DNA from 4 places in the Spongiibacter taiwanensis genome. Region 3 is predicted to be linked to each of the others. Evidence: predicted binding sites of a transcription regulator. Region 3 holds the regulator's gene; each other region holds the start of a gene.
What was found. The regulator sigma-54, encoded in region 3, starts transcription at its own class of promoters, with help from an activator protein. The targets are predictions, from matches to a motif close to TGGCACANNNNTTGCNNT.

Region 1 (5,268 bases), 620 kb from region 3:
CATTGCCCCGCCTGCGACCTTGAAGAGCGAATTCATATCACACCCCGGCGGTGAGATCGCGACGACTGAGCCGTTTCTGCCGTCGTGGATTAATCGCTATACAAATCCCCGCTATCACTCCTAAAATTCCGCCACGCAAATCTGCCGGGCTAGCCCGGCCCCTATACAGGAAGCAAGCCCATGCCGAAGGCGAGTGAGATCAAAAAGAATATGGCGTTGGATTACAACGGCGGCACTTACATGGTGAAGGATATCGAGCGTTCGGCGCCCCAGGGTCGGGCCGGGGGTAGTTTATACCGGATGCGTATGTACGATGTGGTGACCGGCCACAAGATCGACGAGACCTTTAAGGACTCGGATATTTTGAATTTTGCCGATTTAAGCCGTCGAGCGGTGATGTATTCCTATGCCGATGGCGATGAGCATGTGTTTCTCGATCAGGAAGATTTCTCCCTCTACAACCTCAATAAAGACGCCATCGCTGAAGAGATGATGTTTATCAACGAGGATACGCCCGGCGTGCATGTCGTGGTGGTCAACGATATGCCGGTGGCGCTGGATATGCCGACCAGTGTGGAGCTGGATGTGGTAGAGACGGACCCTTCAATTAAAGGCGCATCGGCGACCTCCCGGACCAAGCCCGCCAAATTGTCGACGGGCTTGACCGTGCAGGTGCCGGAGTACATCGCTACGGGTGATCGCATTAAGGTGAATGTTGAAGAGCGCCGGTTTATGTCCCGGGCGGAAAAGTAAGCGGGCATCCCCCGATATCAATGACGGGGGAGGCTGGTTGCGGGTAGGTGATTAGGCTTTGGCCAGTGCGTGGCTGCGGGAGTTTTGCTGGCTGACGCCATTGGCGGTATACACGCCGCCGTCATCGCCAAGCCCGAGAATATCCAGGGCGCGACGGGTATAGCGCAATTGCGACGACACATGGGCGCCGGCCTGCTGATTCAGTCGCTGGCAGTTGGCCAGGCTGAGCCGGATAGTGTCGGGCAATTGTGGTGAGACTTCGGGGTGGCTGCTTAAATAGGCCTGGCGCTGGGCCTCTAGAGTCTGCAGGGTGGTGCTGAGGCGGGTTTTTTGCTCAGCCAGTGCCAGCAATTGGCCGTGCTCGGGTGCCCGCTCCAGATTTTCGCACTCCTGGCTCAACAGAGCTTCCAGTGCAGCGCTATGGGTTTCGATGGCTTGCAGCAGATCGAGATATTCCATATCAGCGCACCGATACCATTTCCATGTCGATAAAGGCTGCCGCCAGCCGCTTGGCGTCCACGACGTATTCGCCGTTGCGAATGGCAGTTTTGATCGCGTCGACCTTGGCCCGGTCAATGCCGTCGCTGGCGTTCACCGCCGCGCGGGCAGAGGCGAGCAGGGGGGCATCGGCCTTCGACATGCCGGTCGACGGCGCCTCGATTTGGCTTGGGGCATTGCTGGTGCCGGCTTTGCCGCTGGCCCGGCTGGTGTCCAGCTTGCCGGTTTGGCTGGGGGAGCCACCATCAATACGGTAGATCATGGTTGATATCCTTTAAGCGAATCGCTTTATCTTGGTTATCGGCCGTCAGGCGGAAAACTTTAGTGTGACTATTGCCCATAAATTGCGGCCCTGTTCACGGAATCAGAACCTGGTGGTCTGACTCCACAACCCCTTCCAACTGCTTGCCAGAGCTTAGGTTTTTAACCTTGATCCGGCCGCCCAGCGGCGCGTTTTCCATGGCGATTCCGGCCATGGTTACCTTGATGCCGCCAGTGTTGCTGTTTAAGTAAACTTTTTGACCCTTCTGAATGGCGCTGTCGGCCTCCACCATATTGGGGGTGAGCACGGCGCCCTGGGCAATGCTGTAGCGGGCGCGATAGCCGCCGCGGCCTTCGAGGCTGCGCAGATAGCCATAGCCCAGCGTAGCGATATCCCGTTTGCTCCAGCTCACGTCCTCGGCGCGAATCAGGCTGCCGGGGGCGATGGGATACCGGGCGACCATCACCTTGGTATAGGCGGCGATGCTCACTGGCACGTAAATCTTCCAGGCTTGGCCACTGGTGCAGCGTACACCGACGGTCGTCCGCCGTTTGATCCGGCCACCCGGCGGCAGAAAGGCCTCCAGCGCAGCGTCGCACTTGGCTAGCTTGCTGCGCGGATCGAGCCGATCGGCCGTCACCTCGGTGTTCATGTCTTTCCAGGGATTGCGGGCCGCAATATAGGCCTTGGCCGTCGCGGCGATGCGCTCAGGGCTTTCGTAACCGGCTTGGGCATAACTGGCCTGGGCAAGTGTCGCGATACATGCGCCGCTTAACAGTAAGGCCTTGATGAAATGTCCTGTTGCCATCGTCAGTTACCCAGTTTCTCCAGCAAATCGCCAATTTTTTGTCAGTTATGTGGTTCTGTAGAGGGTTTTGCAATTGCTGTGCCAGCGTCAGGGATGCTGCTGGGCTATGGCGACAGTGGAGGGAAGTACGCAGGTAACTAGGTAGTTATGCGGCGTCGAAACTTTGCCGCTGGAGAGGAAAAAATCTGCCGAATTTTTGGCTATTTGCCGTCTTTGCTTTTGTATCTGTCTGAAAAATAACAACAAAAAATATTGGCACAGCGTTTGCCTCGTCCCTGTCAAACACGCAAGTCCGACTTTAAACGCCGCTTCATAGAGTTTATCGGATGAAAAACGAAAAACTTTAGTGGCATTTTTCGGAAAACGGGTAACACGATGGCAATTAATTTTAACAAGGCATTGGGAGTTCACGAGCAGGCGTTGTACCTGCGCGAGCGCCGTAATGAAGTGTTGGCAGGAAATATCGCCAACGCGGAAACCCCTGGGTACAAAGCCCGCGACATCGATTTTCGCGCTGCACTGGGTCAGGCCGAAGGGCAGTTGGGCATGAATTTGGCGGTGGCAAAAACCCGAGCCGGGCATATGGACCTGGGGCCGGTCAACGCAAGCGCCAACGGGGTAGAAGCGGTTGATTTGAAATACCGTAATCCCCAGCAGCCCTCCCTGGACGGCAACACAGTAGAAAGCCACGTTGAGCAGGCCGAGTTTGCCGACAATGCCCTGCGTTACCAGAGCACGCTGCAGTTCTTGGGCAGCCGCTTCAGCAGTTTGAAATCCATTATTCAGGGAGGCCGCTAAGCCATGGCTAATTCTTTGGATCTGGCCGCAGCTGCGATGAACGCGCAAATGCTGCGCCTCAATACCGTGGCCAGCAACCTGGCCAATGCCGATTCCATCAGTGGTAGCGAAGAAGACGCCTACCGGGCCAAACAGCCGGTGTTTTCCGCGGTGATGGATCAGCAGCGGGCAACCACCAGTGTGGCGGTCACCGGTGTAGTAGAGAGTGAAGCGCCCATTCAGAAGCGTTACGAGCCCGGCAACCCGATGGCGGATGCTGACGGTTACGTCTATGAGTCCAACGTGAATACGGTGGAGGAGATGGCAAATATGATTTCTGCCTCTCGGGCCTATCAGAATAACGCCGAGGTTTTTTCCACCACCAAAGCCCTGTTGCTGCGCACGTTGCAACTGGGCCAGAACTGAGGAATAGGGGATGGAACTTCGCTCCGTGACTGAATTGCAGCAAGCCTCTGCTGCCGCCAAGAAAGATGCCAGCTCGTTGGATCAGGACGACTTTATGAAGTTGATGCTCCAACAGTTGAAAAACCAGGACCCCTTCAAACCCACCGACAACACCGAATTTATTAGCCAAATGGCCCAGCTGACCTCGGTCAGCGGCATCAGCGAGATGAATGCCAACCTTGCCACGCTGGCGGATTCGCTGTACTCGGCCCAGCTCCTTGAAGCCTCCTCATTGATTGGCAAAGAAGTGCTGGTCGACTCCAACAAAATTGCCCTGCCGTCCTCGGGTGGTGTGGGCGGGCAGTTGACCCTGCCGGTCAGCAGCACCGCCGTGAATGTTGAAATTCTGACACCTGGCGGCGAGGTGGTGGGCAAGGTGTCCCTGGGGCCACAAAACGCCGGCGATGTGCCCTTTGAGTGGAATGGGGTGGGCCTGAATGGCAACCGCCTGCCACCCGGCAACTATCAGATTCAAGCCAGCTATCGTAACGGCAATACCCAGGAAGCCCTGGGAACCCAGGTGCGGGCGGCCGTAAACAGCGTGAGCGTGCCCAGTAATGGCGGCAGCGCACAATTGCAATTGAAGGGATTGGGCACTGTGGCGCTTTCCCAGGTTATCGAAATTCGTTGATCCCGGTGGGATCGCTATGCCAGTAGGAGTGACATTATGAGCTTTCGTATCGCACTGAGTGGATTGAACGCCGCCTCTGCCCACCTGGATATCACGGCGCATAACATCGCCAACGTGAATACCACGGGCTTCAAGAGTTCCCGGTCGTCCTTTGCGGACGTATTCGCCACCTCGAACAACGACGTCACGGCCACCACCCCCGGTGCCGGTGTGCGTCTGAACACCATTACCCAGCAGTTCTCCCAGGGCAATATCGACTTCACCGATAACAACCTGGACCTGGCCATCAGCGGTGAGGGCTTCTTCACCATGAAAGGCGCCAACGGGATTACCTATACCCGCGCCGGGGCCTTCAGCGTTGATCGTGACGGCTACGTGGTGAACAGCAACCTGGAAAAACTGCAGGTGTTTCCGGCGGCCGCCAATGGCACCTTTGCCACCGGCTCCCTGGCCGATCTGAAACTGCAGATCACCGAGAACCCACCGCAACAGACCAGCCGCACCGACATTGGTTTGAATCTGCCTGCCAATGCGCCCGTCCCGGCGGCGAGCCCATTCGACCCGACCTTGCCCTCGAGCTACAACCACGCTACCTCGATGACGGTGTACGACTCCCTGGGCACCAGCCATACGGCGACCATGTACTTTATTAAGGAGCCCACTGCTAACAACTGGAGTCAGCGCTTGTATGTGGACGACAACCCGGTGGGTGGCGCCAATACCCTGACCTTTGATAATGCCGGTATTTTGACCAGCCCGGCCTCAGGTCTGGTTACCTATCCAGCCTACGATCCCGGCACCGGTGCCGCCGATCTGAACCTGAGCTTTAACTACATCGACACCACCCAGTATGGCCAGGAGTTCAGCGTGAACAACCTGCAGCAGGATGGTTTCACCACGGGCCGGATGACCGGCATCGAAGTCAGCAGCACCGGGGTGGTCTCTGCCCGCTTCACCAATGGCCAGTCTTCGCAACTGGGAAAAGTGGCGATGGCGATCTTCTCCAACCCCAATGGCCTGCAGCAGCAGGGCGATACTTCTTGGGCGGAAACCTATACCTCGGGTGGTCCGCGC
Region 2 (5,268 bases), 100 kb from region 3:
GAGTCGTCAATGATGACCTTGCGGAGGTAGTCGAGGCCGCCCTCCAGGTTGTCCATCCACACCGAGGTTCGTTGCAGGCGGTCGGCGGTGCGGACGTAAAACATCAGGAAGCGGTCGATGTACTTGACCAGGGTTTCGGTGTCGATGTCCGAGGCAAACAGATCGGCGTGGCGGGGCTTCATGCCGCCGTTGCCGCACACATACAGGTTCCAGCCCTTCTCGGTGGCGATCACGCCCACGTCCTTGCTCTGGGCCTCAGCACATTCCCGAGTGCAACCGGATACGGCCATTTTCAGCTTGTGGGGGCTGCGCAGACCTTTGTAGCGGTTTTCCAGGTCGATAGCCTGCCCAACGCTGTCCTGCACGCCGTAGCGGCACCAGGTGGAGCCCACGCAGGATTTCACCGTGCGAAGAGACTTGCCGTAGGCGTGGCCGGATTCAAAGCCGGCGTCGATCAGTTCCTTCCAGATCAGTGGCAGCTGATCGACGGTGGCGCCGAACAGGTCCACCCGCTGGCCGCCAGTGATTTTGGTGTAGAGGTTGTATTTTTTGGCGACGGTGCCCACGGCGATCAGGCCATCCGGGGTGACTTCACCGCCCGCCATGCGGGGCACCACGGAGAACGTGCCGTTATTCTGCATATTGGCCAGGAAGCGATCGTTGGTGTCCTGCAGGCCGGCGTGCTCGGGCTGGAGAATATAGTCATTCCAGCAGGAGGCCAGAATTGAGGCAGCGGCAGGTTTGCAGATATCGCAGCCCAGACCGGTGCCGTGTTTTTCGAGCAGCTCATTAAAAGATTTGATCTGGCCAACCCGCACCAGGTGATAAATTTCCTGGCGGGTGTAGGGGAAGTGTTCACAAATATCGGTGTTCACTTCCACACCCAGCTTGGTGAGTTCGGCGTTGAGTACCTGGCCAACGAGCGCGGTACAGCCGCCACAGGTGGTTGCGGCCTTGGTGCAGGCTTTCAGGTCACCCACGGTTTGGGCACCGTCCTGAACGGCGGCGCAAATCTGGCCTTTGCTAACGTTATTACAGCTACAGATGGTGGCGGTGTCGGGCAGGGCGTCCACGCCCAGGCCAACGCTGGCGCTGCCGTCGAGCTGGGGCAGAATCATTGCCTCGGGGTGCTTGGGCAGGGTGATTTTGTTCAGGGCAAATTGGAGCAGGTTGCCATAGTCTTCGGCGTCGCCCACCAAGACGGCGCCCAGCAGGTGTTCGCCGGTTTCGCTGACCACGATCTTTTTGTAAACCTCGGCCTGCTCGTCAATGAAGGTGTAGCACTTGGCGCCGGGAGTGTTGGCGTGGGCGTCGCCAATGGAGGCTACGTCCACACCCATCAATTTCAGTTTGGTGCTCATGTCGGCGCCGGTAAAGGCCAGGCCTTGTACGCTGCCAATCACGTGGTCGGCGGCGGCCCGGGCCATATCCCAGCCGGGAGCAATCAGACCGTAAATGCGACCGCCCCAGAGGGCACACTCGCCAATGGCGTAAATGCTGGGGTCTGAGGTCTGGCAGTAGTCGTTGATGACAATGCCGCCGCGCTCGCCGATCTCCAGTTCGCTCTGGCGGGCCAGAGCGTCTTGCGGGCGAATACCGGCGGAGAAGACCAGGATGTCGGTCTCCAGCTCGCTGCCATCGGCAAAGTTCATTTTGTGAACGCAGCTTTCACCGTCGGAAATGTTCTGGGTGTTTTTCTGGGTGTGGACGGTTACACCCAGGTCTTCGATTTTGCGGCGCAGCAGGGCACCGCCGCCGTCGTCAACCTGTACCGCCATCAGGCGGGGGGCAAACTCCACCACATGGGTTTGCAGGCCCAGGTCTTTAATTGCCTTGGCGGCCTCGAGGCCGAGCAGACCGCCACCGACCACGGTGCCCACTTTGGCGTTGGCAGAGGCAGCGGTGATTGCTTCCAGATCTTCTATAGTTCGGTAAACGAAACAGTTTTGCCGGTCGTGGCCCGGTACCGGAGGGACGAAGGGGAACGAGCCGGTGGAGAGCACCATAATGTCGTACGGGTATTGCTCGCCTTGGTCGGTGCTGACGATTTTGTTCGCCCGATCGATGGCCACCGCCTTTTCGCCATTTTTCACGGTAATGTGGTTGGCCTCGTAAAAGCCCTCCTTCACCATATTGAGGGATTCGGCTTTGCGGGTTTCAAACCAGGCGGTGAGATGGACGCGATCGTAGGCCGGGCGGGGCTCTTCACCAATTACCGTGATGGCAAATTCCCCGGCCTTGCCGCTGTCGACGAGGGATTCAAGAAATTGGTGGCCGACCGGGCCGTTGCCGATAACCAGCAGGCGTGTGGGGTTTGTCATGGTGGTGGTCCTTTACTTCTGTTCGTCGGGGAAGGTTGCCCGACGAGGTAATTCATTCAGGGATTCGCTGATGAATGGGAAAGCAATACCTATGCCATGACTGATTTTTATATTTAAGCTATTGAAATATAAGTTAAAAAAATTAAATTGCCATATTTTGGGGCATTTATAAGGTGCGCCAAAATGGAATATTTGCGAAATGATGGGGCGCAATGATTTATTTTGGTGCTCTTCTGGGGCGCTGAGGAATGGAATGGCCGCCCTGAAATGACTCATAATGGTGCGTTATTTTTATTTAATTCATAGAAAACAAATAGATACGTTTGTTTTGAGGCGGTTTTCATGCTTGCTGGCACAGCAATTGCTCCGGGGTCTGCGTCGCTTTATCTGTTTTCGGAGTTTTCATGTCATCGTCTAATCTGAACCTGCTGGATATTAAGCAGGATAAAATCCGCCTGCTGCACCTGAGCTGGTTCGCCTTCTTTCTTACCTTTGTGGTGTGGTTCAACCATGCGCCCATGCTGGCTGCGATCAAAGAGGCCTTCGATCTCACCGGTCAGCAAGTTAAAGCCCTGATGATTCTCAACGTTGCGCTGACGATTCCGGCCCGGGTGATTATCGGGATGCTGGTCGATCGCCTGGGGCCCCGCATCGTTTTTAGTTCTTTGTTGGTGATTGGGGGCGGTATCTGCTGCGGCTTTGCCTTTGCCAATTCCTACGAAATGATCGCCATGATGCGCTTCTTTATGGGCTTCATTGGCGCCGGGTTTGTGATTGGCATTCGCTTGGTGGGCGAGTGGTTCCCCGCCAAGCAAGTTGGGCTGGCCGAGGGGGTATATGGTGGCTGGGGCAACTTTGGCTCGGCGGCTGCAGCGATGACGCTGCCCACTGTCGCGCTGATGTTTGGCGGTGAGGACGGCTGGCGCTATGCCATTGCCAGCACCGGTGTGATTGCGGCGCTCTACGGGGTGTTCTTTTACACTCGGGCGCGCAATACGCCTAAAGGGTCTACCTATTTCAAACCGAAAAAGTCGGGCGGGCTGGTGGTTAGTAGTCGGCGGGACCTCTACTTTTATATTGCCATGTGCGTGCCCATGTATTTGGCGCTGGCGGTGCTGACCTGGAAGCTGTCCCCATCCAACCTGGGTCTGTTGACCGGCGTGGCCGCTAATATTATCTATCTGGGCCTGGGTGCACTGTTTGTGTTTCAGGTCAGCCAGATTTTGCGGGTGAACAGCGATGTATTGAAAGGGATCCCGATGCCGGAGATGCAGCGCTTTAAATTCAAGCAGGTCGCAATTTTGAATGTGTCGTACTTTGTTACTTTTGGCTCCGAGCTGGCGGTGGTCTCCATGTTGCCCTTGTTCTTTATGGAGACCTTTGAGTTGAGTGCGGTGAAAGCGGGCTTGTTGGCTTCCGGCTTTGCCTTTATGAATCTGGTGGCGCGCCCTGGCGGTGGTTACCTGTCCGATAAGGTGGGTCGTCGCAAGTCCCTTACTATTTTGGTTGCTGGTCTGGCGGTGGGCTATATGGTGCTGAGCCAGGTCGATGCGGGCTGGCCGGTGTGGTTGGCGGTGATCGCAACCATGTGCTGCTCGTTCTTTGTTCAGGCGGGTGAAGGTGCGGTGTTTGCCATTGTGCCGCTGGTGAAACGCAGCATGACTGGGCAGATCGCCGGCATGACGGGTGCCTATGGTAATGTTGGTGCGGTGATCTTTCTGACTGTGCTGTCCTTTGTGGATGCCTCCCAGTTCTTTATGGTGATTGCGGCCTGCGCCGGGGTGGTCTTTATTGCAGTGCAATTTTTGGAAGAGCCCCAGGGCCATGTCGCCGAGCTGAACGACGATGGCAGTGTCGCCCTGGTGGAAGTGAGCTAAGGCCTTTGCCAATGGCTGGGAGCGCGTAATGTACCTGGATGCCGGGTTACGGTGTTCGGCGGCGCAACTGAGCACCGCCGGACGCAAGCCCATCAATGAGGACAGCCTCGGGATGCTGATTCCCGAAGGGCACACCGTGATTACCAAGGGGGTGGTCGCGGTGATTGCTGATGGGGTCTCTGCGGCAGAGGCGGGCAAAGAGGCGGCGGAAACCTGCGTTCGCGGGTTTTTGCAGGACTACTTCTCCACGCCGGATTCCTGGTCGGTCAAGCGCTCCGCTCATCAAGTCATTTCAGCCCTGAATCGCTGGTTGTACAGCCAAGGAAGTCATTTTGCCAAGGCGGAAAAGGGCTACATCTCCACCTTGAGCATTGCCATTGTCAAATCTCGCACTGCCCACCTGTTTCATGTGGGTGATAGTCGGATCTACCGCTTTCGCGGCGGCGTGTTGGAGCCGCTGAGTCGTGATCATGCGCGTCATATTGGTGAAAACCAGAGTTATCTGACCCGGGCCATGGGGCTGGATGTCAGTCTGGAAGTCGATTATCGCAGCGTTGATGTGGAGCAGGGCGACCTGTTTCTACTCAGCACCGATGGTCTGCACGGTGTGCTCAGTTCAACCGCCATTGCCGGGCTATTGGGCCAGGCTGGCGATAACCTGGATGCCTGCTGTGCGCGATTGGTCGATGCGGCGCTGGAGGCGGGTAGCGACGACAATATCAGTTGCCAGCTGTTACGGCTGGATGCGCTGCCGGGAGAGGACGCAGACGAGGTATATCGGCGCCTGACGGCCTTGCCATTTCCGCCGGAGTTGAGCGTTGGGGACCGGCTGGACGGCCTGGAGGTGATCGCGGAGATTCACGCCAGCGCCCGCAGCCAGATTTATAAAGTCAAAGACATCGCCAGCGGTCACCTGCTGGCGATGAAAACCCCCTCGGCTAATTTCCAGGACGATCCGGCCTATCTTGAACGCTTTGTCATGGAGAGTTGGATTGGCCGCCGGATTGCCAGCCCCCATGTGGTGGAGGTGGTGGAGCGGGAAGCCGCGCCTTCCTGCCTCTATTACCTGA
Region 3 (5,268 bases):
TTGCTGCCTCGGCACCCAGAATACGGTCGCGGATCGCGCCGCGCAGGTCGTGGACCGTCATGTCGCTGCTGTCGATGGTCAGGGAGGCTTCCATCACGATGGGCTCCAGCAGCAAGGCCTCAAGCTTGATCGCGTCGGCCAGCGGCAGCGCCGAGCTGGTCAGCGGGTGACGGCGGCGCGTTTCGCTGAACCGTTTAATCAGTTTGTCTTCGGCGGCATCGAGAAACACGATGCGCAGATCGGCGTACTGGCGAACCTGGTCGCACAGTGATCTGAAGCGCTGTAGCTCGGTTTCGGAGTTGCGGGCGTCGATACACACCGCCACTTTCTGGTGGGCCTTGATGGGCTTTTGGGACAGTTCTCTGACCAGCTCGGGCAACAGCGCAATGGGAAGATTGTCGATGGCGTAAAAGCCTTCGTCTTCCAGCTGGTGCAGTGCGGTACTTTTGCCCGATCCGGAGCGGCCGCTAATGATGGTCAGTTGCATAGGCTGGCGCCCTTGGGTCAGTGAGCGATAGCTGCCTTAAAAAGGGCGGCAGCGTCTTCTGCCTGGCGCAGGCTGCGACGAAAACTCTCTTCGTTGAAGGCGGAGGCGAGGGCACCCAGCACTTTAACGTGCTCGTCGTGGGCCTCTGCCGGTACGATCAGGGCAAACACCAGGTCGACCGGTTGATCGTCAATGGATTCAAATTCGATGGCCTTTTCAAGGCGTACCAACAGGCCGGTAATACTTTCACAGCGGCTGCTGCGGCAATGGGGAATGGCCACCCCGTGGCCGATGCCGGTGCTGCCAAGGCGCTCCCGGGCAAGCAGGTCATTGAACAGCTCGTCGGGATCGTAGTTGTGATCGTCCTCGCTGATGAACTTGGCAACTTGTTCAAGGAGGCGTTTTTTGCTGTTAACGGACGTACCACAATGGGTACGTCCTTGGCTGAGGATGGAGTCTAGGTTCATGGTTATCGCAATCTGGTAGCAAAGCTGGCGCTAGCGAGCCAGGTGCTTTTCCTTGTGTTTGATGAGTTGCCGATCGAGCTTGTCGGTGAGACTGTCGATGGCGGCGTACATATCCTGTGACTCGCAGGTGGCGAACAGATCTGCGCCGGCAACATGGACAGTGGCTTCTGCCTTCTGGATTAACTTTTCGACCGTCAGGGTGACGTCGGTATTGGTAATGTTGTCGAAATGTCGCTGCAGCTTGGAAAGCTTGTTGTTAACGTAGTCGCGGAGAGCGGGGGTAACTTCTACGTGATGACCACTAACAGTTATCTGCATATTTTTGCTCCTTCATCGCTGTAAGCAATCAGCGCCTCCCGGCGCGCAAGTGACGGTCGCGACCTGAGTCGCGGCCACTATACCAGCCGCTTCCGCTCGTTTGAGGGCGGAATGACCAGTGATTCCCGATATTTCGCAATGGTTCGCCGGGCCACTTGAATGCCCTGGTCAGCCAGCAGTTCGGTAATTTTGCTGTCGCTGAGGGGCTTTCTGGGATTTTCGGCCGCAACCAATTTCTTGATGAGCGCCCGAATGGCGGTGGATGAGCATTCCCCGCCGGTGTCGGTGGACACATGGCTGGAGAAAAAGAACTTCAGTTCGAAAATGCCGCGGGGGGTGTGCATGTATTTTTGGGTGGTGACCCGGGAAATGGTGGATTCGTGCATGCCTACGGCCTCGGCGATATCGTGCAGAACGAGAGGCTTCATTGCCTCCTCACCATATTCTAGAAATCCCCGCTGGTATTCAACAATCTTGCTGGCCACTTTCATCAGTGTTTCGTTGCGACTTTGCAGGCTTTTGATGAACCAGCGAGCCTCCTGCAGATTGTCGCGAATGTAGTCGTTGTCGTTGCTGTTGCTACTTTGCCGTGCCAGCGCCGCGTAATGGGAGTTGATCTGGATTTTGGGGGCGATGTCCGGGTTCAGCTCCACCAGCCAGCGGCCTTCCTTTTTGCTGACGAACACATCCGGGACCACATATTCCGTTTCGCTGCCACCGATGGCGTCGCCAGGAGTGGGGTTCAGCGACTGGATCAGCTTGAGGATTTCCTTGAGCTGATCTTCCTTGATGCGACAGCGGCGCATGATCTGGTTGTAATCCCGGTTGCCCAATTGGGCCATGTACTGGCCGACCACTAGCAGCGCTTCCTCCCGCCAGGGCGTTTCCGGGGGCAACTGGCGCAGCTGGATCAGCAGGCATTCCTGGAGGTCGCGGCCGCCGACCCCAGGGGGATCAAAATTCTGGATAAGGCGTAATACCGCCTGTACTTCTTCGGCTTCAATATCTTCATTGTCGAAGCTCTCGACCAGATCCTCCACCGACACGGTGAGCCGGCCCTTCTCGTCGATGGCATCAACAATAGCATCGGCGATCAACTGATCGATATCAGAGAGACGGCTGAGGTTCAGCTGCCAGCGCAAGTGGTCCTGCAGGGAGTCGGAGCTACCCTGGCGAAAGTCATTGCTGAACTCGCTGTCGTCGGCTGGCCCGAGGGAGGCGCTGCCGCTGCTTTGGTAAACATCATCCCACTGGCTGTCGACGGGCAGATCTTCCGGGATTTCGCTGCGCTCGGCCCAGCTGTCGTCGCTGCTGGCGGAGGTTTCTTTAGTCTCTTCTGTCTGGCTGCGTTCAGCGGTGGTGGATTCTGGCGCCGCGGCGGGGGTGTTCTGCTGGGCGGGTTCGCCTTCTGGGGTGTCATCCTCGCCGATTTCCAGTAGTGGATTGGAATCCAGAGCCGACTGAATTTCTTGCTGAAGATCGAGGGTGGAAAGTTGAAGTAAACGAATCGCCTGTTGCAGCTGCGGGGTCATGGTCAGCTGCTGGCCAACCTTGAGCTGGAGCGATTGTTTCATAAGCAGTGGCTTCTACAACATTAAGAAGGTAACGCGAGCACATTGTGCTCTACCAGAGGGCGGGATGCCCAAGCATTCTACGACGGGCAGTGCCCTCGAATGTCCAACTTGAGTGTAGACGCCTCTCTCGATCCCTGCAATAGCTGTGCCGAATCAAAAATCTGGCAGAAATTAAAGTGTAAATTTGTCGCCTAGGTAAATTTCCCGGACGATCTCGCTATTTAGCACGGTGTTCGCATCGCCTTCGGCGACGATTCTGCCTTCACCGACAATGTAGGCTTTTTCGCAGATGTGCAGGGTTTCCCGGACGTTGTGATCGGTGATCAGCACGCCGATACCCCGGGCCTGCAGGTGACGGATGATTTGCTGGATATCGTTGACGGAAATGGGGTCAACTCCGGCAAAGGGTTCGTCGAGCAGGATGAAGCTGGGCTCGGTGGCCAGGGCCCGGGCGATCTCGACCCGGCGACGTTCACCGCCAGACAGGGTCATGCCCTTGGATTTGCGGATATGGGTGATGTGAAATTCCTGCAGCAGCGCTTCGAGTTTTTCCTTGCGCTGGCTGCGATTCAGGTCTTTGCGTGTTTCGAGAATTGCCATGATGTTGTCGGCGACGCTCAATTTGCGAAAAATCGACGCTTCCTGAGGCAGGTAGCCTACGCCACATTGGGCCCGGCCATGGACGGACATGGGAGTAAGGTCGCGATCGTCCAACGTTATACGACCACGGTCGGCGTTCACAATCCCGACAATCATGTAAAAGCAGGTGGTTTTGCCCGCGCCATTGGGACCCAGCAAGCCGACAATTTCGCCGCTGCGGATGCTCAGCGAGACGTCCCGAATAATCTGCCGCCCTTTATAGGCCTTGGCGAGGTTGTGCGCGTTCAGAACCGGCATTAGGGCGAAGTCTCTCCGTCGTTGTCGTCATTGACCGGGGTGTTTTGTTTGCCACCCTGGGAGTTGACCTCGCCATTGCTCTGGGGTTGCAGGGTCATTCTCACCCGGCCGTTTTCTGCGGCACTGCCTCCGTCGGCGACAACGGTTTGTTTTTTGCCGCTATACACCACTCGATCACCGCTGATTTTTGAGCCCTGATGGGTGATGCTGGCATTTTGCTGAAGCAGAATTTCCTCGTCGGCCAGGCGGTATTCAATGGTGCCGGCGCTGGCAACCACTACGCCTTCACCGGCTCTGGGTTGTTGTTCGAATTTGGCCGGGTTGCCCTGAGCGATCACTTTTTCGACTTTGCGATCACTCTCGACAATGGTGAGTTTGTCGGCCTGAATTTTCAGGGTGCCCTGGGACATCTTCACGTTGCCACTGTAGATGCCCTGATTGTTTTCATAGGTGGCGCGATCTGAGCTGAGATTGATGGCCTGATTGCGGTCATCGGGCAAGGCGTGCAGGGGCGCAACGTTGAGCGTCGACATGGCTATCGCGGCGGCCAACAGTTTAGCGGGGCGCATAATGCCCCCTGACGTTATCAAGGAGTTCTACCCGCTCTTCTCGCAGCGACGCGTACATGCCGGTGGCTTTTGTGGTGCCGTTGGGCAGGAGCAGTGTGAGGGCTTGGTCGGTGCTGACTTCACTTTCTTGCAGGTCGATTTTCAACACGTTGGTTCTTATTTCAGCTTGTCTGATCAATTCGCGCACGACCACATCCTGGTTGAGCTGCAGGTGCTGGCCGCTACTGTTCAGGCGACCCTCTGTGGCGGTGGCAGTCCACGGGCGCTGCTCGGCGATATTCCCTAAATAAGAGGGTTCTTGCAAGCGCACAGAGCCATCTGAAATGTAACGTTCGGCGCTGACGGCCCGCCAACGGTAGGCCACGGCGCCATCTTCCCGGTATTTGATGCCCTCAATGCCTTCAAGGTAGGAATCCACATCCGGGGTGGGGTCAAAACGCTCGACAATGCTCAGCTTGCCGCTCTCGCTGAACTGCGTGAGGTAAAGGTAGGTACCCCCCAGCGCGGCCAGTGCCGAGAGCACTGACAATGCAGCGAAATTGAACCCCCGGCGCTTGGCCATTATAGAAACTGCTCCCAGGCGGCATTGAGTTTCCCTTGGGCTTTTAGCAGCAACTCGCAGACTTCCCGTATGGCGCCTTGTCCGCCTCTGGCATCGGTCTGCCAATCGGCGTGGCGGGCGACAAAGCTGTGACCATTGGCAACGGTGATCCCCAGACCAGCAGCAACAATGGCAGACAGGTCGGGCAAGTCGTCGCCCACATAGGCAATTTCGCTTAGCTCCAGGCCAAGATCGCTGCGCAATTCGGTCAGGGCTACCAGCTTGTCCTCGCGGCCCTGGTAGATCAGGTCGATTTTCAGTTCAGCGGCGCGCCGGGCCAGTAGCTGGGAGCTGCGGCCGGTGATGATTGCCGGTCGAATGCCGGCCTCTCTCACCAGTTTGATGCCCAACCCGT
Region 4 (5,268 bases), 900 kb from region 3:
CCCCGAGGAGATTCTGAAGAACCGGGATGGCAGCAAGGCGATTCCGCCGCTGTACGGCGCGCTACTCAAGAATGAGCAGGACGTCCATTTGCTCGAGCGCCTTGCCTTTATGCATCGTCGGGAAAGCCGGGTTTAACGCTATGTTGGTTCAGTTTTTCCTCGGCCTGAAAAACAGCGGCGTCCCGGTGAGTATCCGGGAGCTGCTCGATGTGATTGAGGGCCTGCAACAGCGACTGGCATTTATGGACGTGGATGAGTTTTACCAGCTCACCCGTTTGTGCATGGTTAAAGATGAGAAGTATTACGACCGCTTTGACCTGGCCTTTGCTCGCTATTTCAATGAGCTTTCTGACCTCGACGATATTATTCAGGCAATGATTCCCGACGACTGGCTGCGCCGGGAATTTATCAAACAGTTGAGCGAAGAAGAGAAAGCCCAGATTAAATCCTTGGGCGGCCTGGACAAACTGATCGAGGAATTCAAAAAGCGTCTGGAAGAACAGAAGGGCCGCCACGCCGGTGGTAGCAAGTGGATTGGCACTGGCGGCACCTCGCCCTATGGTCACAGCGGCTACAACCCGGAGGGCATTCGCATTGGTGGCGAGAGCCGCAACAAAAAGGCGATTAAGGTCTGGGAAAAGCGGGATTTCAAAAATCTGGACGACAGTGTCGAATTAGGTACCCGCAATATTAAAGTGGCGCTGCGGCGACTGCGCAAATTTGCGCGCACTGGCGCAACTGAAGAACTGGATATCGACGATACCATTTCGTCCACGGCAAAAAATGCCGGCCTACTGGATTTGAAGATGGTGCCCGAGCGTCATAATGCGGTGAAGGTGCTGCTGTTTTTTGATGTGGGGGGCTCAATGGACCCCTTCATTCGGGTGTGCGAGGAGCTGTTCTCGGCGGCTCGCAGCGAGTTTAAACACATGGAGTATTTTTACTTCCATAACTTCGTTTACGAGTCGGTCTGGGATAACAATATTCGCCGTCATACCGAGCGGATTTCGCTGCTGGACGTGATGCACAAATACAGCGCCGATTACAAAGTTATCTTTGTTGGCGATGCCGCCATGTCTCCCTATGAGATAGCCCAACCCGGCGGTAGCGTCGAACACTGGAATGAAGAGGCGGGCGCGGTTTGGATGCAGCGGATGCAAGAAACCTATAACAAGGTGGTCTGGATCAATCCAACCCCCCCGGAAGAATGGCGCTGGACCCACAGCATTCGCATGGTCGAGGAACTGATGGACGGCCATATGTATCCGATGACCCTGGCCGGCCTTGAGGCCGCTATGGCCTACCTCGCCAAATAATCGGCTTTCACCGGCGGCGCTAGCGGCTGGCGCCCGCCGCATAGAAGGCAATCAAGGCGGCGGTCACCGCCACATTCAGTGACTCCACGCCATTGTGCATTGGAATGCACAACTTCTGCTGGCACAGCCGGCTCACTTCTGCACTGACCCCATCGGTTTCATTGCCAAGCACATAGATGCTGGTGCCCTGGTAGCTGTCTTCCAACAGTGACTGGCTGGCATGGGACGACAGAGCGCACAGGCGCGCTCCCTGACTGCTGAGGTCTTGCAGACAACGGGACAGATCGTCACACAGGTAAATGGGCGCCCGAAACAGGGTTCCGGCGCTGCTCTTAATAACGAGCGGCGACAGGGCAGCGCAGCCCTTGCGGGGCAGAATGATACCGCCAATGCCGCTAGCCGCCACCGATCGAATAATCATGCCCAGGTTCTGCGGGTTGGTGATTCTATCCAGTGCGATATATTGCTGGGGTTTATCGGTATTTATGTCGGCGGTGAGGTCACCCGCATCGCGCAGCCCGCGCAGCTGCAGGTCGGCCGCGACCCCCTGGTCCTGTTTGCCATTCTTGGAAATGCGCGACAGTGCCTGGCGATCGTGCATTTCTATCGCAACCCCCTTCGCGTCGGCGAGCTCTCGAATCTGGCGTATTGCGCCGTCCTCTCGATTACTGTTTGCCAGATGCACTTTGTAGACCTGCAGGGTGGCGTCGGTGAGTGCCTCGATGACGGGTTTGCGGCCGTAGATGGTCAGCATCTGGGCGAAGAATGCTTTGCGTTGACGGTAATTTTCGGAGTCGGACATAGGGGTTCCCGGTCTGTATGGCGCGCCGGGCGCAGTATACCCCCTCGCTGAATATGAATCCTCATTGGTGCCAGGCAGGCGGACCTTGATGGCTCAATGGTAAATTCTGGTGCGGGCGAACCAAGAATGGGCATGCATATTGCATTGTTGTGGTGCGATCTTTCCTGCTGCCCCATTGCTGGTCATCGACTCAATGGGAATCGGAGCGTGGTTCCGTCGGGGAAAATTGCATAACTGTATGGCCTGTCAGCAGATAAGCCCCACAAAGGGGGAAGGGCAGAGGCAATGATGCGAAAGCGAATGCTGCATTATTGTGGTGCCTTTCTGGGGTTTGTGATCGCTTTCGGTGCAATCGTCGATATTTGTGGAGACTTTACGTGAAAAAAATACGCTGGATGAAGCCGATGGCTTACGTCATTAGCCTTTTGGGGATGATGTTTGCCCCGCAATGGGCCCTTGCCCAGGAGTTAAACCCCGCCAATACCGCGTGGATTCTGACGTCTACCGCGCTGGTGCTGTTCATGACCTTGCCTGGCCTGGCGCTGTTTTACGGTGGCCTGGTGCGCAGCAAGAACGTACTGAGTGTGTTGATGCAGTGCTTTAGCATCACCTGCGTGGCTTCACTGTTGTGGGTGATCGTTGGCTACAGCATTGCCTTCGCCGATGGCAACGGCTTTATGGGCTCTTTCAGCAAAGCCTTTCTCTATGGTGTCGCCGAGGACAGCTTGAGTGGCGATATTCCCGAGACGGTGTTTGTGATGTTTCAGATGACCTTCGCCATCATTACACCCGCGCTGGTGGTCGGCGGCTTTGCGGAGCGGATTCGCTTTTCTGCGGTCATGTTGTTCTCTGCCGCATGGCTGCTGGTGGTTTATGCGCCCGTTACCCATTGGGTTTGGGGCGGCGGTTGGCTCGGTCAAATGGGCTTGCTGGACTTCGCTGGTGGTACGGTGGTGCACATCACCGCCGGTGTGGCGGCGCTGGTGGCCGCCGTCGTGTTGGGGAAACGTCAGGGCTTTGGTCAAATGGCCTTGCCACCGCACAACCTCACCATGACCTTCACCGGCGCGGGTATGTTGTGGGTGGGTTGGTTTGGCTTTAACGCCGGCAGTGCGCTGGCCGCCAACGGCGATGCCGGCATGGCAATGCTGGTGACACACCTGTCCGCCGCGACAGGCTGTCTGACCTGGTCGGCGATTGAATGGCTTAAATTCGGCAAACCCAGCGCTCTGGGTGCGGTTACCGGTATGGTGGCGGGTTTGGGTACCATCACCCCGGCGTCAGGCTATGTGGGCCCAGGCGGCGCGATTGCCATTGGTTTGGCAGCCGGCATCGTGTGTTTCTACTGCACACTGGCCATGAAAACGGTGTGGAAAATCGATGACTCCCTGGATGTTTTCCCGGTACACGGCGTGGGCGGTATTCTGGGCACCTTTCTGGCGGGCATTTTCGCCAGTGCAGATCTGGGCGTATTTTCCGGCCAGGGCTTGGCAGAGGGCGTAAGTATTGCAGCCCAGCTCAAGGTGCAGTTGATCGGCATTGCCGCAACCTTTGCCTACACCGCGGTAGTAACCTACGTGCTATTCAAGGTTATCGATGTGTTGATCGGCCTGCGGGTTAGCCCAGACGAAGAGAGTGAAGGTTTGGACTTGGTGGGTCACAACGAAGTGGGTTACGACCTCTGATCATACGCAGGGCCTTGGGCGGGTTCGCCCGATCCTCTGCCCGTGCCCTCTGCTGAGAGAGTAATCGAGGTAAAATGACACCGGCATCAGGTTGCCCCTGATGCCGGTGTTTTTATTTCGGGGATATCGCGTGAAAGAGTTACAACTATTGGGGACCTCTGCCTGCCATTTGTGCGAACTGGCCGAGGGCGTGCTTTCCCACTGTCTGGCGCAGGGTTATGCCTGGGAGGTCGAGGTCATTGATATTGCCGATGACGACGTGCTGATTAGTCAATGGGGGGAGCAAATTCCGGTTCTGCTGGACCCGGCAAGTGGGGCTGCCCTGTGCTGGCCCTTTGACGGGGAGGCGGCCATTGCCTTTGCCGAGTCAGCCGCATGACGATCCAGGTGAGCCAGCTGTGGCGCTTTCCAGTGAAATCCCTGGCCGGTGATCGCCACCCGGCCTTGCCGCTGGACGGGCGCGGGCTCGCCGGTGATCGGGCGTGGATGGTGGTCGATGCTCGGGGGCGCTTCGTTACCCAGCGGCAGGTGCCGGCGATGACGCGAATTCAGGCAGTATACGATGGCGATGACCTGAGTCTACGTCACCTGGACCATTCCCAGGCTGAATTGCGCTTGCCCCAAGCGCCTCAAGGTCGCGCCGTAGAGGTGACGGTCTGGCGCGACCAATGTGAGGCAGTCGACGCGGGCGACGAGGCGGCTGTCTGGCTGTCGGGCCTGCTGGGGAAGCCCCTGCGTTTGTGCTTTTTGCCGCCGACTTTTCGTCGGCAGGTGGATGTTAACTTTGCCAAGGCGGGTGATGAGGTGGGATTTGCCGACGGCTTCCCGCTGTTGGTGTGCAACCAGGCCAGCATTGATTATCTGAGTCGCGCCGGGGGGCGGCTTCTGGAGCCCCAGCGTTTTCGGCCGAATATTGTGGTAGACGGTGCCGAGCCCTTTGCTGAGAACCATTGGCGGCGCCTGCGCATTGGTGAGGTAGAGCTGGATCTGGTGAAGCCCTGTGCCCGCTGTGTGATTCCCAGTCTCGATCCCGGTACGGCCGAGCAGCAGCCCGCGGTGCTCGAGCTACTGCGCGCCCATTGCCGGGGAGCGGATGGGCAGATTTATTTTGGCCAAAACGCCATTCACCGGCAGTATGGCAGATTAGCGGAGGGGGCCGAGGTCAAGGTGTTGGACTAGCCTGCACTACCGCCTAACGCTTGAGCCTCGTAGCGAGGCTCAATTCTTCGACGCCGTTCGCAGGTTATCCTGACCAATGCTGCGTTCGTGGTTAGCCAGCAGAGGCCGTTCTGTGTTCAGCTTTTTCCCGTAGATAATGCTGAAAGCCAGCACGTTTTTAACGTACTCTCGGGTTTCGCCGTAGGGCAGGTTTTCAATCCAGATGTCGGCGGGCAGGTCGCTGTCTTGGCGGCGCAGTACCCGCTCGATTCGGGTTGGCCCCGCGTTGTAGGCTGCCGTCGCCAGG

Region 1: flgA (flagellar basal body P-ring formation chaperone FlgA) is a predicted target of sigma-54. The motif match lies at 2,388-2,405, and genes of this name have one in related genera.
Region 2: nirB (nitrite reductase large subunit NirB) is a predicted target of sigma-54. The motif match lies at 2,401-2,418, and genes of this name have one in related genera.
Region 4: NCG89_RS01885 (ammonium transporter) is a predicted target of sigma-54. The motif match lies at 2,247-2,264, and genes of this name have one in related genera.

Annotation. Positions count from the first base shown of each region.
Region 1 covers NZ_CP098455.1:644,030-649,297, reverse strand. The annotation lists gene NCG89_RS03160 (hypothetical protein) at 1-54, shown strand, start outside; gene efpL (elongation factor P-like protein EfpL) at 181-753, shown strand; gene NCG89_RS03150 (flagellar export chaperone FlgN) at 805-1,212, opposite strand; gene flgM (flagellar biosynthesis anti-sigma factor FlgM) at 1,214-1,513, opposite strand; gene flgA (flagellar basal body P-ring formation chaperone FlgA) at 1,608-2,321, opposite strand; gene flgB (flagellar basal body rod protein FlgB) at 2,697-3,119, shown strand; gene flgC (flagellar basal body rod protein FlgC) at 3,123-3,524, shown strand; gene NCG89_RS03125 (flagellar hook assembly protein FlgD) at 3,535-4,194, shown strand; gene flgE (flagellar hook protein FlgE) at 4,231-5,268, shown strand, end outside.
Region 2 covers NZ_CP098455.1:1,367,910-1,373,177, reverse strand. The annotation lists gene nirB (nitrite reductase large subunit NirB) at 1-2,321, opposite strand, end outside; gene NCG89_RS06385 (NarK family nitrate/nitrite MFS transporter) at 2,726-4,198, shown strand; gene NCG89_RS06380 (bifunctional protein-serine/threonine kinase/phosphatase) at 4,227-5,268, shown strand, end outside.
Region 3 covers NZ_CP098455.1:1,266,472-1,271,739, reverse strand. The annotation lists gene rapZ (RNase adapter RapZ) at 1-487, opposite strand, end outside; gene NCG89_RS05920 (PTS sugar transporter subunit IIA) at 505-954, opposite strand; gene hpf (ribosome hibernation-promoting factor, HPF/YfiA family) at 985-1,272, opposite strand; gene NCG89_RS05910 (RNA polymerase factor sigma-54) at 1,350-2,846, opposite strand; gene lptB (LPS export ABC transporter ATP-binding protein) at 3,018-3,743, opposite strand; gene lptA (lipopolysaccharide transport periplasmic protein LptA) at 3,743-4,312, opposite strand; gene lptC (LPS export ABC transporter periplasmic protein LptC) at 4,299-4,874, opposite strand; gene NCG89_RS05890 (KdsC family phosphatase) at 4,874-5,268, opposite strand, start outside.
Region 4 covers NZ_CP098455.1:368,535-373,802, reverse strand. The annotation lists gene NCG89_RS01900 (AAA family ATPase) at 1-136, shown strand, start outside; gene NCG89_RS01895 (vWA domain-containing protein) at 141-1,316, shown strand; gene NCG89_RS01890 (TrmH family RNA methyltransferase) at 1,336-2,118, opposite strand; gene NCG89_RS01885 (ammonium transporter) at 2,514-3,803, shown strand; gene NCG89_RS01880 (glutaredoxin family protein) at 3,934-4,182, shown strand; gene NCG89_RS01875 (MOSC domain-containing protein) at 4,179-4,982, shown strand; gene NCG89_RS01870 (transglycosylase SLT domain-containing protein) at 5,022-5,268, opposite strand, start outside.